3 regions of the Bacillus sp. JJ1566 genome follow, and region 2 is predicted to be linked to each of the others. Evidence: riboswitches for the same ligand, from Rfam matches in the RefSeq annotation. Region 2 holds a riboswitch; each other region holds the start of a gene.
What was found. Region 2 has a riboswitch for S-adenosylmethionine ahead of V7112_RS09655 (PLP-dependent aspartate aminotransferase family protein). Riboswitches for the same ligand answer to the same signal wherever they lie in the genome.

Region 1 (5,134 bases), on a different contig from region 2:
GGTCTTGAATGAGATTTAGCGCTTCGATTACGCTAGGATTTCCAACCGCAAATCCAACTCTCCACCCTGCCATGTTATATGTCTTTGATAAAGTATAAATTTCAATCCCGATATCCTTGGCCCCGTCCAATTGTAAGAAACTGATTGGTTTTTTACCTTCAAATCCAATTGCACCATATGCAAAATCATGCACTACACAAATATCATGTTCTTTAGCAAAGGAGATTGTATCTTCAAAAAATTCCTTTGTTGCTACGGCCCCGGTTGGGTTATTTGGATAATTTAAAAACATGACCTTGGCTTTTTCAAGCTTTTCTGAATCAATTTGTGAGTAGTCGGGTAAAAAGGCATTTTCCTCTTTCAAAGGCATATACGCCATTTCTGCTCGAGCAAGCTCAACACCAGACCAATAATCGGGGTAACCAGGATCTGGAACCAATGCAACATCACCGGGATTTAACAGACATTGTGGGATCTCAACTAACCCTGCCTTACCGCCAAATAAAACGGCTACCTCTGTTTCTGGATCAAGTTCAACTCCGTATTCACGTTGATAAAATTCTGCTGCTGCTTTCTTTAAAAAAGAATGGCCGCGAAATGGAGAATATTTATGAAATTTCGGCTGATCTGCAGCATCCTTTAAAGCTTCTACGATATGTTGTGGAGTTGGTTGATCAGGATTTCCCTGCCCTAAATTTATGACATCGTGCCCCTGGGCAACGACATTGTTCACCTTTGTAACAAGGGATGCGAAAAACTGTTTTGGTAAATTTTGGAGAATTTTAGATTGTTCAAAATTTTTCATGTGTACACCTTCTTCAAAATACTTGAAATACTAGTCTAATATCATATATTGTTACTTGTAAAGTATCATTTCATAGGGAGGACCCAAATGAATCTAAAAATTGCATGTATTCAGTATGATATTCAATTCGGAAAACCGCAAGATAATTTTGACCTTATTTCTAAAGAAATCGAAAACACAATGACTCAGGATAATCCCGATATTATTGTCCTGCCAGAGCTTTGGACAACGGGATATGACTTAACGAGATTAGATGAAATTGCCGATGATAATGGTGACAAAACGAAAGCATTTATTAAAAACCTAGCAAAACAATACTCTGTTAATATAGTAGCAGGCTCCATTGCCAAAAAGACAGAGCAAGGCGTGACTAACACGATGTTTGTCTTTAATCGTGAAGGAGAAATACTCAGTGAATACAGTAAGCTACACCTCTTCCAGCTCATGGATGAGCATTTGTATTTACAGGCTGGCGAAGCAAAAGGCGATTTTACAATAGAAAATGTGCAATCTGCTGGAGTCATCTGTTACGATATTCGCTTCCCAGAGTGGATTCGCGCACATACAACAAGTGGGGCAGAAATTTTATTCGTGGTAGCGGAATGGCCACTTCCTCGCCTTGAGCATTGGCGAACTCTACTCCTGAGTCGCGCAATTGAAAATCAATGCTATGTCGTTGCTTGTAACTGCGTTGGAAGCAACCCAGATAACGTGTTTGGCGGGCATTCAATGATTATTGATCCTTGGGGAACAATCATCGCCGAAGCAGGTACTGAAAGTACAACATTAGTTGGCGAAATTGACCTTAGCAAGGTGAAGGAAGTCAGAAAGCAAATTCCGATTTTCCAGGATCGTCGTCCTAAATTTTATAATTAAATCAAATGCGACTTGACGTATTTGCGCCCAGATTTTTTCGAGCCAGCTCGAAAAATTTCCTTTGAAAATCTGTGGCATCCGCCGGAGGCTTTAACTTTATTCGGCCGGGATTATATCCCGCCGAATAAAGTTAAAAAATCTATTGACAATTATGTGTATTCGTTGTTATGATTCTTTTCAGTATTAACTAAAAATTTAAATATCATTAACTTGATCTCTTATCAAGAGCAGGCAGAGGGACTTGGCCCGATGAAGCCCAGCAACCGACCGTAATACCATCGTAAGGTGGAGCGCTATTTTTAGCGCTGGGGAAACCCACAAGGCACGGTGCTAATTCCAACAGGAAATATTGATTTTCCTGGTAGATAAGAGGTTTGATGCCGTGACTTCAAGCCTCTTTCGAATATGAAAGAGGCTTTTCTGTGTTTAGAAAAGCCTCCAACGACAATTAATAATCATTACTGGAGGTATATAAAATGGCAATTTCAAATCAATCAATCTATGAACCCTTAACAGAAAGTACTGCGGTGGCATTGGCGATTCAGCTCCGTTTGTTTGAAGAAGGAACCGTATTAAGATGCAAGGAAATAGGAGATGGAAATCTAAATCTAGTTTTCCATATTACCGATGAAGATAATAACAAAGGAATCATTATTAAACAGGCATTACCATATGCCAAGGTCGTTGGTGAGAGCTGGCCCTTATCTCTGAAACGCGCAACGATTGAAGCCAATGCTTTATTAACAGCTGCTGACTATGTACCAACACTTGTGCCGAAGGTTTTTTATTCAGATGAGGTGCTAGCCATCACTGTGATGGAAGACCTCTCCCGCTTACAAATTTCGAGAACTGGACTAATTGAGGGTAAAAGCTTCCCACTTTTATCGGAGCACATCGGAACTTATTTGGCAAAAACCCTATTTTATACATCAGACTTTGGATTAGAGCCAACAAAGAAAAAAGTGATTGTGCAAAAATTTATTAACCCTGACCTTTGCAAAATTACAGAGGACCTTGTTTTCACAGATCCTTTTTTCGATATTGATACAAATAGCTTTGAGGAGGAGCTACGGAATGACGTTGAACAAGTTTGGGCAGACCAGCCACTTAAGCTTGAAGTTGCAAAACTTAAGCAAAAGTTCTTAACTCAAGCAGATGCCCTATTACACGGTGATTTACACACAGGAAGTATTTTCGCAAGCGAAACTGAGACAAAAGTAATTGATCCTGAATTTGCATACTTTGGTCCACTAGGCTTTGACTTGGGTCAATTCATTGCAAATCTATTATTAAATGCCATTTCACGAGATTCTGAAAACCGTGAGCCCCTCTATCAACATATTGAAAAAACATGGGATGTGTTTTCGGCAACATTCTCCGATCTTTGGAAACAAGATGCTGTGGAACTATACCGTGATACTGAAGGCTATTTGGAATATGTTCTTGAGCAAGCATTTGAAGATGCGATTGGTTTTGCAGGCTGTGAAGTAATTAGAAGAACAATCGGGCTAGCACATGTTGCCGATTTGGATGGAATTGAAAACTTCGAGCAAAGAATCGCAACGAAACGACATGCTCTTCGAATAGGAAAAGAATTAATTCGTGACCGAAAATCAATTAAAGAACTTGGTAGTCTACGAAACTATGTAGAAAATACTTCTTGGGAGTGACAACATGGCATACTCAAAAACAGTTCCACAATCTGTGCAGTGGAATGAAACATCAATCAAACTATTAGATCAAACAAAGCTACCATTGGAAACTGTATTTATCGACCTTTTTACAATTGAAGATGTATGGGATAGCATTGTTTCTTTAAAAGTACGCGGAGCCCCAGCAATTGGAATTACGGCTGCCTTTGGCTTGGCATTATCAGCGAAAAACTACGAAGAAACAACTTTAAACGAATTTAAGGAAAAACTCCTTAAAGATAAAGATTACTTGGCAAGTTCACGACCAACCGCTGTCAATTTAATCTGGGCATTAAACCGCTTGTTTACAAGTATTGAAGACTCAAAGTCCGTGAATGAAGCAAAAACGACACTCGTACATGAGGCCATTCGAATTCAGGCAGAAGATGAGGCAGTTTGCCGCCAAATCGGTGATCATGCCCTTGGACTCTTCAAGGATGGGTTTAAAGTATTAACAATTTGTAATGCAGGTTCCATCGCAACTGCGCGCTACGGCACTGCACTTGCGCCCTTCCATCTAGCAGCACAACAGGGAAAAAATCTTAAAGTTTATGCATCAGAGACACGTCCTGTTTTACAAGGAGCTAGGCTAACAACATGGGAGCTCCTGCAGTCTGACGTAGATGTTACTCTTATTACCGACAATATGGCTGCCCATACGATTGGTGAAAAAGGAATCAATGCAATCATCGTAGGCGCAGACCGGATTACAGCAAATGGCGATACTGCTAATAAAATCGGCACCTTCAATTTGGCGATATTAGCCAAAACTTTCGGTATTCCATTTTATGTTGCGGCACCACTTTCCACGTTTGATGTTTCCCTTGCTAGTGGAAAGGAAATACCGATTGAAGAACGAAATCCCGAGGAAGTTACACATCTAGGTGGGGTACGCGTCGCTCCGGAGGGTGTCCAAGTGTACAATCCGGCGTTTGATGTCACGCCAAATGAACTAATTACAGCCATTATTACCGAAAAAGGGATTTTACAGGGTAATCTAATGGAAGAGATTAAGAGTTTGTTTGAAAAATAAGAGATTATGAGGAAACCCACTGTGCTCCCACACTGGGTTTTTTCTGAATTAGAAGGTGTCAAAGCACACCTTCTAATTCCAATAGTTTTTCTTTTAAGTCCGTTCTTGTGCCTGTGTAGCCTGTTAGTGATTTGTCCTTTCCGATTACACGATGGCATGGAACAACGATTGGGATTGGATTTTTCCGATTGGCTTGTCCGACTGCACGAACGGCTTTCGGGTTATCAATCGCATTTGCAATATCTGCGTAACACCGAGTTTCCCCATAAGGTATGCTTAACAGTTCATTCCAAACCTTCTCTTGAAACGCTGTCCCACTATACTTAATCGGGAAGCTGAAGGTTTTGCGTTTACCTTTAAAATATTCTTCTAGCTCACTTTTGATTTTAACGAGAACCGCATCATCCGGTGCATAAGCTGCGTCGAATTTTTTACTGGCTTCTTCCCAGTCATCTTCAGATAATGAGATATCAACTAGCTCTGTTTCGTTTGCGAGGATATAGATTGTGCCGAAAATATCGGTTTGCATTTCACTATATTTATACATCGAGCAACGCTCCCTTCTCTTTAATTTTATTTTACAAGACCTTATCACATTTGGGTATGTCTAAATAAAAAAAGAAAGCCAGCGACCCTAAATAATGAGCACTGGCTTGTTCAGTTTACAGTTTGAATTTACTAATCATCGTATTTAATCTACTTGCTAAATCTGAGAGTAGTTCTGAGTGA
Region 2 (5,134 bases):
CCAGAGGACTCTAATATGTCAAATGCTTCGCCAACCTCTTCGGGTTCAACAAGGGCATCAGGACGATGTAAAAGTAAGACATCCAAATAATCAGTTTTGAGTCGTTTTAAAATTCCATCAACGGAATTAAGGATATATTCCTTTGAAAAATCAAACATTCCTTTTCGAATGCCACATTTGGATTGAAGGATAATTTTTTCACGGATATCATCATTCATATGTATCGCATCTGCAAAGATTTCCTCACAAGCACCACTACCGTAAATATCAGCATGGTCAAAGAAATTTGCACCAACTTCCAATGCTGTTTGTACAAATTTTTCTGCCTCGGGCTTTTCTAAAGAATTAATCCTCATACAGCCTACTGCAACAACTGGTACCTCGAGGGAACTGGTTCCAAGCTTTATTTTTCGCATCGTTTCTACCTCCAATATTAGAACTACTATTACCCTTTCCTCTTTCTAGTCTACATATTTCGGGATTGAAAGGAAAGCCTAGAAAAAGGGAGGGGTTGTAATGAAACGGATGCTACTGCTGTTACTATTGTCGTTCCCGATGTTTTTCTTAATAGGTTGCGGAGATGATGAAATGCCTGAAGAAGGCGAAGACATCGAGGAAATCGAAGAAGAGGATGAAATTGGTGACGGCGAAATTGATGATGAATAGAATATAAAAAAGTGTTCCTCCTGGATTAGGAGGAACACTTTTTTTAGTTACGCAACGTTCGCTGCTGTTTTTGCAGCTTTTTTCTCGTTGATTCGTTTTGTAAGGAAAGGTACTGCGAATCTGTCTACACCGTAGTAGTAAGTTGCAGCGCCTGCGAATAAGAGAATGACTGCTACTGTATAAAATACTGGGTTTGTGCTTACAGTTCCAGCAAGTAAGAAGTTAAGGTTCATGAATCCAGCAGCAATTAATGCTGGGATAGTTGCAGCACCTACAATTAATCCAAGACCTACTAGAAATTCGCCCCAAGGAATAAGCACGTTGATTAATTCAACATTCGGTACGGCAAAGCCTTCAAGGAATGTTGCGTACCAGCCTGCTACTGCTGGATGTTCCCCGCCTGCTTTAGCTAATGCGCCTTGTAGGAAACCGCCTGCGTCAAATCCTCCAGTAATTTTATGAAAACCAGCTTCTAGCCATTGAATTCCTAACCATACACGTAATACTGTCCAAATAACTGCCATTTTAGGTCCTTTTAAGAATGTTCTCATTCTAATCTCCCCTTATCATTTATTTGTGAAATTCTTCACAAGTTATTGTAAAAAAATATGAGTGCTTTAGCTGCCAGCTCTAGAGTAGTTAGTTTGTGAAGTTTTTCACTAACTTTCTACACTCTTAATATACAACGGATTTCGGATAAAAGCAATAGGCTTCACAAAAATGACATAAAGTGAAACTTCAATCAGTGGGGGGTTACTAATCCCCACTGATTGTTAGTTGAGGCGCACATGATGTGGGCCACAAAGACGTTACGTTGCCACAGGACGTGGCGTTCTTAGTCTTTGTTCCTTTTATGAGGCTTTTACGTGCAGTTATCAGTCATCGAAACATCTTCGTTTTTAACTAGAGTTTTGAGGTGGGGGTTTTCTGCCCGTTAATGCGGGACAAATGATTTTTAAGTCTATTTTAAGCAGCGAGTACATAGGAATAGGGGGTAAGAATAGATCTGAAGTAAAAATTCTAACAAGATGAAATATTTTAAAAAGTATTTGACTTTGAATTATTCACATACTATAATCCTTTTATAAAGCAAAACGGGAACGTTTTAACTTAATAAAGACTCTTATCCAGAGCGGTGGAGGGACATGGCCCTACGAAACCCGGCAACCTTCAAGATTATTCTTGAAAAGGTGCTAATTCCTGCAGGTATTATTACCTGAGAGATAAGAGGAGGAATAAAAGCCCTCTTCTTACTTGAAGAGGGCTTTTGTTCTTGCTTAGAAGATGAAATTTGGAATTACATTCCTGTAATCCCAAGTTTTCTTATAAAAATATTGGAGGTATAAACATGAGTCAGCAATTTGAAAGCTATGATTTAGAAACAATTTTATTACATGGGGGACAATCGCCAGATCCGACAACTGGATCACGAGCAGTTCCTATCTATCAAACGAGTTCTTACGTTTTCCATAATTCTGAGCATGCACGTAGTTTGTTTGCACTTGATGAACCAGGGAACATTTATTCGAGAATTGGAAATCCAACTGTAGATGTACTGGAAAAACGAATTGCGTTATTAGAGGACGGGGTTGCGGCTGTTGCGACTTCTTCAGGAATGGCAGCCATTGCTCTAGCGGTTATGAATATCGCTGAAGCGGGTGATGAGATTGTCGCTGCTACAAACCTATATGGTGGTACATATAATCTGTTTTCGATCACACTACCGAAATACGGGATTAAGGTGAATTTTGTAGATTCAAAGGACCCTGAGAATTTTAGAAAAGCAATTACTCCAAAAACAAAGGCGGTTTTTGCTGAAATTATCGGAAACCCAAGCCTACAGGTTTTAGATGTTGAAGCAGTTGCAGCAATTGCACATGAAGCAGAAATTCCACTGATTATTGATAATACATTTGCTTCACCATATATTTGTAAACCCATCACATGGGGTGCAGATATTGTTGTTCACTCAGCAACGAAATGGATTGGTGGTCATGGAACCACGATTGGCGGTCTAGTTGTAGACGGGGGACGCTTTAATTGGAATAATCCAAAATTCCCAGGATTCACGGAGCCTGACCGAAGCTATAACGGCGTAAGATATGCAAATGATTTTGGAACACTTGCATTTAGCACAAAACTTCGCGTACAGCTATTACGTGATTTTGGTTCATGCTTAAGTCCACAAAATGCATTTTACCTACTACAAGGTCTTGAAACGCTACATCTAAGGGTTGAAAAACATAATAAAAATGCTTTAGAACTAGCAAACTATTTAAAAAACCATCCAGCAGTTGAGTGGGTGTCCTATCCAGGGCTTGAAGATCATCCTTCCTATGACCTTGCGGAAAAGTATCTAAATAACGGCTTTGGTTCAATTGTGAACTTCGGAATTAAAGGTGGGCGTGATGCAGGGAAAAAGGTTATTGATAATATAGCACTCTGGTCACATGTAGCGAATGTGGGGGATGCGAAGTCCTTAATTATTCATCCGGCATCGACAACCCATCAGCAGCTAAGTGTAGAGGAGCTATTGTTAACAGGAGTTACTGAGGATCTGATTCGTCTATCGGTCGGAATTGAATCCGTTCGCGACCTACAAAATGATCTTGATCGTGCATTTTATGAAGCAACTGGTCTTTCTTTTAAAGGTGCAGAAAAGGGAGAAGTCGTTGTGAATGATGAAGGAGTCATCCGCTGGGCACTACAGTCACCGATTGTTCGTGAAGAGGTTGATGGAGTTGAAACACAAAGACCAAAGACCTTGGCAGTTGTCGGATTAAGCAGCAATCCAGCTCGTCCAAGTAATCGATTGGCAAGAAAAATGCAGCGCCTGGGCTATAAAATTGTTCCTGTAAATCCAAGGGAAACAGAAGTCCTTGGGGAAAAGGCATACGCGAACTTAAAGGACGTACCATTTGAAATTGATGTGGTTCAAGTATTCAGAAGTCCGGAGGCCGCAATCGAAATTGCCAAGGAAGCAACCGAAGTAAACCCAAGAATTTTCTGGCTCCAAGAGGGCGTCATTTCACCAAAAGCAGCCCAGATTGTTGCAGAGGCAGGTATAGAGGTCGTTCACAACCGTTGTACGTATAAAGAGGCACAGCGTTTACGAGGATCCATTGTAACATTTGCTTGTGAAATATAAGCCACATCATAAAGGAGAAAAAAGATGAAAAAAATAAGTGCCATTTTTATTGCTGTACTATTGTTGGTAGGAATTGTAGGTTGTTCAAATAGCACAAGTAAAGCTGGCCAAGAAAATGAAAAACCGGAAAAAATCGTATTAGATTATGCCTTTTACTCACCGACAAGTCTTGTGTTAAAAGAGTTTGGTTGGGCTGAGGAAGCTTTTGAGGAAGAAGGAATTAAGGTTGAGTTTGTTCTAAGCCAAGGTAGTAACAAAGCACTTGAATTCTTAAATAGTGGAAGTGCGGACTTCACTTCATCCGCGGGGGCAGCTGCTTTAATGGCTAAAGCAAATGGTGCACCGGTTGAATCAGTTTATCTTTATTCAAAGCCTGAGTGGACAGCACTAGTGGTAGATAAAGACTCAGAGATTCAAAGTGTAAGTGATTTAAAAGGGAAAAAGGTTGCTGCAACCATCGGGACTGACCCATATATTTTCTTACTACGTGCTTTAAATGAAGAAGGATTAAGTCCTTCGGATGTTGGAATTGTCAATCTGCAACACGGTGATGGCGCGGCTGCATTATCATCAGGTCAGGTAGATGCATGGTCGGGACTAGATCCACACATGGCAAGACTTGAAATAGAAACAGATGCCAAGCTATTTTACCGAAATGCTGATTTTAATACGTATGGAGTCTTAAATGCTCGTCCTGAATTTACGGAAAAATATCCTCAGTACGTAGAAAAAGTAATTGAAGTTTACGAAAAAGCACGTAAATGGACTTTAGAAAATCCAAAAGAAGCAGCAGAAATCTTAGCAAAAGAAGCAAATATTGATATTGAAGTAGCAAATAAGCAATTAAATGAACGTAATGATTTTTCTGACCCAGTGCCTGGAGAGATACAAATTGAGGCACTGACAGAAGCCGGTAATATTCTTCAAGCACAGGAAATCATCAAAAAAGACGTGGATGTTGAAAAATTAGTTCAGGAATTGATTAATCCTACCTTTGCTGAAAAAGTAATAAAACAATAGGTGGAGGTGCCATCTTTAATGTCTAGCGCAAGGCGCCATCGGCTCTCTGGTCTAAGCCAACCGCTTCAGAAGGTAAAATACACCTTCTGTCAGCGCTCGTCTTATGCTTGACTTGCACAGGACAAGAAAGGCTTCGGGAGCATAATCATCGCACGAAGAAAATGCATAGCAAACTCGAGGATGTGCTGACATCGACGTTCGCCACAGGATGTGGGCGGTAGTTAGTCGATGTTCCGCAGTTATTGCGCTTTGCGCTTTTCTTGAGATGGCACTCCCACGTGATAGGAGGAGGCAAAATGA
Region 3 (5,134 bases), on a different contig from region 2:
CATGGTCAGTCCATTTAAAAGAACCCCGATGAGCGCTGCGCCAAAGAAGGTTCCAAGTGCATTTGGCTTTCCGGCACCAAGTACGGAAAATCCGACAAACACAGCTGCAACAGATTCCATTAGCAACGAAGCACCAGCATCGATTTGCCCTGACCCAACGCGGGCCGCAAACAAAATCCCCGCCATCGACGCGAATACACCTGATACGGTGTACGCAATCAACTTTACCTTATTCGTGTTAATCCCTGACAATCTAGCAGCCTCTGCATTTCCGCCTGTCATGTATAAAATCCGTCCCCATCTCGTATGGTTCAAAATCACATAGGCAAGAAGCACAAAAACGAGCATAATCCAAACCGGAACAGGCAGTCCTAGCATCTTCCCTTGCCCAATCCATAAAAAGGCGGAGCTAAATTCACCAGGTGCCGTTCCGCCACTTATTAATGGCATATGATTGTAGATAGAGTAGCCTTCCGTATAGGTCCGGTGAAGGCCAGAAACAATGTACATCATCCCAAGTGTCGCCAGTAAATCCGGTATCCCTATTTTTACGATTAAAAAGGTATTTACAAGACCTACTGCAACCCCAATTAAAAGTGGTAAAAGTAGTACCACCGAAAGCGGCAGTTCATACCAAACCATCAATGAAGCCGTGATCACGACCGACAATGACATTGTCGATCCAACTGATAGGTCAAAGCCGTCCACTACAAGTGTGAACGTCACCCCTAACGCAAGAAGCGTTACAATTGAAATCGACCTTAAGATATCAGATAGATTTCCATATGAAAAAAATGCATTGTTTACAGTACTAAAATAGATTAAGATAAAGCCCATTAATAAAATTGCCCCGTATTTAAACAGGAGGCTGATGATATTTCCTTTCATGTACGTCTTCCTTTCCGCCGCTAGCATACAAGAGAATTTTATCCTGTGTAGCCTCTTCTCCCGAAAGTTCTTTCACAATTTTCCCGTCATACATGACAAGAATTCGATCCGAAATCCGGATGATTTCATCAATCTCAGAGGAAAAATAGAGGATCCCTTTCCCCTCATCGGCGAGGGAATTGATAAGCTGGAAAATATCCTGCTTTGCACCGACATCCACTCCTTTTGTCGGCTCATCAAACAAATAGAGGTTCGCATTTCGTGACACCCATTTACCAATCGCAACCTTTTGCTGGTTTCCTCCGCTTAAATGCTCAGCCAGGGTTTCCGTGTCATTCGCCTTGATTCCAAGTAGGTCTATGATGGAACTGGCATGGCTTATTTCAGCCTTGCGATTCATTACTAAAAACGGTGAGAATTTCTTCAAATTGGCAAAGGATAGATTCGTAGAGATAGACTCGTGTATAAACAATCCTTCCTTACGACGCTCCTCTGAAATAAGCGCAAGCCCAGCTTCAATTGCCTGTTGTGAATGAGTAAAGTGATGCGATCTGCCCTTTACTTTCACCTCGCCCTGTTCGTATGGGCGAAGACCAAACAAAGTCTTTGCAAGCTCCGTTTTTCCCGCTCCAACCAATCCGACAACCCCAACAATTTCTCCCTCAGAAACAGTAAACGATACATCATTCAGCTTTTCTCCATCATCGAGACCGTTCACTTCTAAAAGTAGGTCACCCCTTACTGCCTTCCGTTTCACGGATTGTTCAGTATAGGAGTTTCCAAGCATCGTTTCGACAACTGTTTTCTGTGTAACCTCTTTTGTGGCAAAAGTGGCGATCGTCTTACCATCTCGCATAATCGTTAACCGATCACAGATTTCAAACACTTCAGGAAGTCGATGTGAGATAAAAATACAGCCGACTCCCTTTTCCTTCAGTGTTTTTACAATGTCAAAAAGATGCTTTGTTTCCTCAATCGATAAAGGAGCTGTAGGCTCATCAAAAATAATAACCTTCGCCTCATGGGCAAGTGCTCTTGCAATTAGCACTAGTTGTTTTTCAGCTAGGGACAGCTCCAATGCCTGCTTTGTCATCGGTATATCTGTTACATTCAAAAGCTTTAAGATCGAGGCTGCTTTTTCACGAAGCTTTCTTTTGTTGATGAACAAGCCTTTTTCAGTCGAAAACGTATCAAGTAAAATATTCTCAGCAACGGTTAGCTGTGGCACAATCACAGTGTCGACCTCTTGGTAGACACAATGGATGCCTTGCGTTTTCGCGTCCTTTGGAGTTCGAATATTGATTGTCTCTTCTTCGAGGGTTATCAACCCTGAATCAAGCTCGTAGGCACCCGATAAAATTTTCATCAGGGTGCTTTTACCAGCTCCATTTGCTCCAAGCAAGGCGTGGACCTCGCCCTTTTCTAACTCAAAGGAAGCCTGCTCGAGCGCCGTCACTTTTCCAAAGCTTTTTGTCATTTCCTTCATTTCGAGTAAAGGCATCTACATATCCTCCTTTACAGAGGACCTTGAAGGCCCTCTTTTTTACTCAGTTAGCTTCTAGCTTTTTCAATTCGTCTGTGTAGCCTTGTTCGCTTTTACCCCAGCCTTCAATATACTGGTCAAGCTCTGCTGTTGTGATTTGTTCTGCTGGAAGTGCATCCTTTGTTACGAAAACTGGCTCTAACTTTACGCGTTCAGGTGTTTCATCACCGTTTAATTTTTGGAAAGCGTAGCGAACTTGAATGCGTCCGATATCTTTTGGATCAACCGCTGCAGACGCAACCCATGGGCTGTTATCCGCTTGAATCATTTGTAAGTCCTCATCACTCATGTCAATTCCATAAACCTTGATGTCTGTACGTCCCGCTTGTTGAATTGCACGAACTGCACCCTTTGCAAATTCATCCCATGCAGCCCAAACTGCTGTAATTTGACCTTCTTCCGGATATTGCTTTAAAAGAGCTTCCATCTGTGCTTGTGTATCTAAAGCTGTGTTTGCAGTTGCTGCTCCAAATGTTGCAATTTCTTTGATGCCATCGTTATTGTCAAGAAACTCCTGATAGGCGATTTGACGTCTTTCCATTGGCGCGAAGCCCGCTACCCAAATTTTTACGATATTTGCTTCGCCACCAGCGTCTTCTGCTAATTTTTCAAGTGTCATTTGCGCCATATGCTGGTCACCTTGCTCAAGAACTGTTACACCATCAACTTCCACTTCTGCATCAAAGACAACAACCGGGATTCCTTTATCAACCGCTTTTTGTACAGAGCTTTGAAGTGCTTCCTTTGTTCCATGGTCGATTAAAATTGCATCAAAGCCTTGGTTTACCGCAGCATCTACGTTTGACGCCATTTTTGCGAGGTCTCCGTCAGATGTAAAAACCGTTGTTTCTCCCGCGAACTTTTTCACTTGTTCCTCAACACCGTCAATATATTGTGCCGAGAATGTTCCTAAGTTTTGTTGCATAATTAAAGCAATTTTTTTGCCTGCTAATGGATGATCAGAATTCTTTACCTCTGTGCTATCTGTTTTCGTTGTTTCGTCGGCCACTTTCGGTTGACAGCCAACTAATACTGCGATAATTAATAATGTCGTAAATAATAGTTTTATAAGTTTCATTGTTTTTCTCCCCCTATTTTGTATGTAACCTTATTTTTCACATCTGTTTACTCAAGTTGAAAGCCATCACACTCCTGTTGTTTGAGGCTTTCTTTTTAAAATATAAAAAGCCTCTTTCTTATCAGAAAGAGGCTTGAAGCATACAAAAGTCTTCGCACCTCTTATCTACCAGAAGGAAAATCCTTCTGTTGGAATTAGCACCGTGCCTTACGGGTCATACCCGGCGAAAAAAATTCGCCCCATTTCACAATGGTATTACGGTCGGTTGCTGGGCATCATCGGGCCAAATCCCTCCGCCTACTCTTGATAAGAGAAAATACAGCAATCATATTCGATTTTTCTTACTTGACGAGAATCATATCATGCTCAAAAATAAAATTCAATATTTTTATTATAAAAAATATTTTAATAGTGGAAACAATGATTAGTTAAACCAATCCTTGCCGATTATAGCGCAATTATTAAAATTAAAACGCATTTCCGGTCCGCTATAGCGCAATTAACAAAATTAAAGCGCATTTCCAACGACTATAGCACAATTACGTGGGTCCGTTTCATTTTTCCACAAAAAAGAACCAGGAGAACCGTCCCCCTGGTCCCTTACAATGCCTTCTCATTGCGATTAAGCACTCGCAAAAAGTTTTGTTCAAATAATGGCATTTCTTCTGTTGTTAGCTGTGAAGCAAAGATATGCTCGCTTTCACTTTTTAGTGTTTGAAGCAGTAGCAGCATGACGGTTTGTACCGTGATGTTTGGGTCTATCAATTCTGCCAAAGAGGCCATCGTTTCTGGCTTCACATCCGGATAGACAAATTTCGTCTCCGCACCCTGCAGCCCCACCTCGTAAAATTGGCGAATGATTTCTGCACGCTCCGACCCGCTTCCGGTCACACCTAGATATATTTGTACAGCCACCCCGTTACGAAGGCGGCGCTGAGATATCCCCGCAAATTTTTTCCCATCTATACTTAAATCATAGCTTCCAGGACAATATGAACCGACAACTTCCCGGGCCACAATATCCACTTCATAGCCTTCAAACATTTTTTGAATCAACTCAAGCATCGTATCGTAGCCACGGTTAATATCAATCCCTTTTTCCGTTTCAGGAAAAATAAGCGAAATGTTTAATACTCCTTCATCAAGCACCACCGCTAGTCCACCCGAATTTCGTACGATTACACGATAGCCCATTGATTTTAGGAGCTCGATCCCTTCCTCAAGGAAAGGCAACTTCGTATCTTGAATCCCTAGCACAATGGTCTGATGGTGAACCCAAGCCCTTGCTGTAGCTGGTGACTCTCCTTTTCCTACAAACGCACAAAGTGTATCATCTATCGCAAACGATTGTAATGCATCAAATTGATAGCCTAGACTAGATTGATCAATAATCCGCCAGCTCGGCTGATGTAAAAGACTTTCGGTCATACGGCATACTCCTTTTAATTGCAAATAAACCTTAAAAAAACCAGGCATAGCCTGGTTTTATCATGTCCAACATCACTATTTTACCTTTAGTTTACGAAATTTGCTACCTCGTAATGTGAGGTTTTACTCATTTTGTAGGCGATCATTTGATTAATATTTTTTTCGATAGCCTTAACCGATGTCTCTAACGCAATCGC

Region 1: it holds a riboswitch for S-adenosylmethionine, as region 2 does, so the genes downstream of both, mtnK (S-methyl-5-thioribose kinase) here and V7112_RS09655 (PLP-dependent aspartate aminotransferase family protein) in region 2, are expected to answer to the same signal.
Region 3: it holds a riboswitch for S-adenosylmethionine, as region 2 does, so the genes downstream of both, V7112_RS00410 (sugar ABC transporter substrate-binding protein) here and V7112_RS09655 (PLP-dependent aspartate aminotransferase family protein) in region 2, are expected to answer to the same signal.

The regions. Positions count from the first base shown of each region.
Region 1 is NZ_JBALOP010000057.1:8,154-13,287, forward strand. Features, by position in the region: gene V7112_RS20300 (pyridoxal phosphate-dependent aminotransferase) at 1-805, opposite strand, end outside; gene V7112_RS20305 (carbon-nitrogen family hydrolase) at 893-1,681, shown strand; SAM riboswitch class I at 1,897-2,053, shown strand; gene mtnK (S-methyl-5-thioribose kinase) at 2,158-3,351, shown strand; gene mtnA (S-methyl-5-thioribose-1-phosphate isomerase) at 3,356-4,405, shown strand; gene V7112_RS20320 (methylated-DNA--[protein]-cysteine S-methyltransferase) at 4,464-4,952, opposite strand; gene V7112_RS23890 (methyl-accepting chemotaxis protein) at 5,068-5,134, opposite strand, start outside.
Region 2 is NZ_JBALOP010000020.1:18,120-23,253, reverse strand. Features, by position in the region: gene V7112_RS09670 (aldo/keto reductase) at 1-416, opposite strand, end outside; gene V7112_RS09665 (hypothetical protein) at 517-666, shown strand; gene V7112_RS09660 (Crp/Fnr family transcriptional regulator) at 714-1,217, opposite strand; SAM riboswitch class I at 1,787-1,896, shown strand; gene V7112_RS09655 (PLP-dependent aspartate aminotransferase family protein) at 2,015-3,814, shown strand; gene V7112_RS09650 (aliphatic sulfonate ABC transporter substrate-binding protein) at 3,839-4,834, shown strand; gene V7112_RS09645 (ABC transporter permease) at 5,131-5,134, shown strand, end outside.
Region 3 is NZ_JBALOP010000001.1:84,545-89,678, forward strand. Features, by position in the region: gene V7112_RS00400 (ABC transporter permease) at 1-888, opposite strand, end outside; gene V7112_RS00405 (sugar ABC transporter ATP-binding protein) at 857-2,389, opposite strand; gene V7112_RS00410 (sugar ABC transporter substrate-binding protein) at 2,436-3,509, opposite strand; SAM riboswitch class I at 3,668-3,822, opposite strand; gene V7112_RS00415 (lipoate--protein ligase family protein) at 4,110-4,937, opposite strand; gene V7112_RS00420 (CarD family transcriptional regulator) at 5,024-5,134, opposite strand, start outside.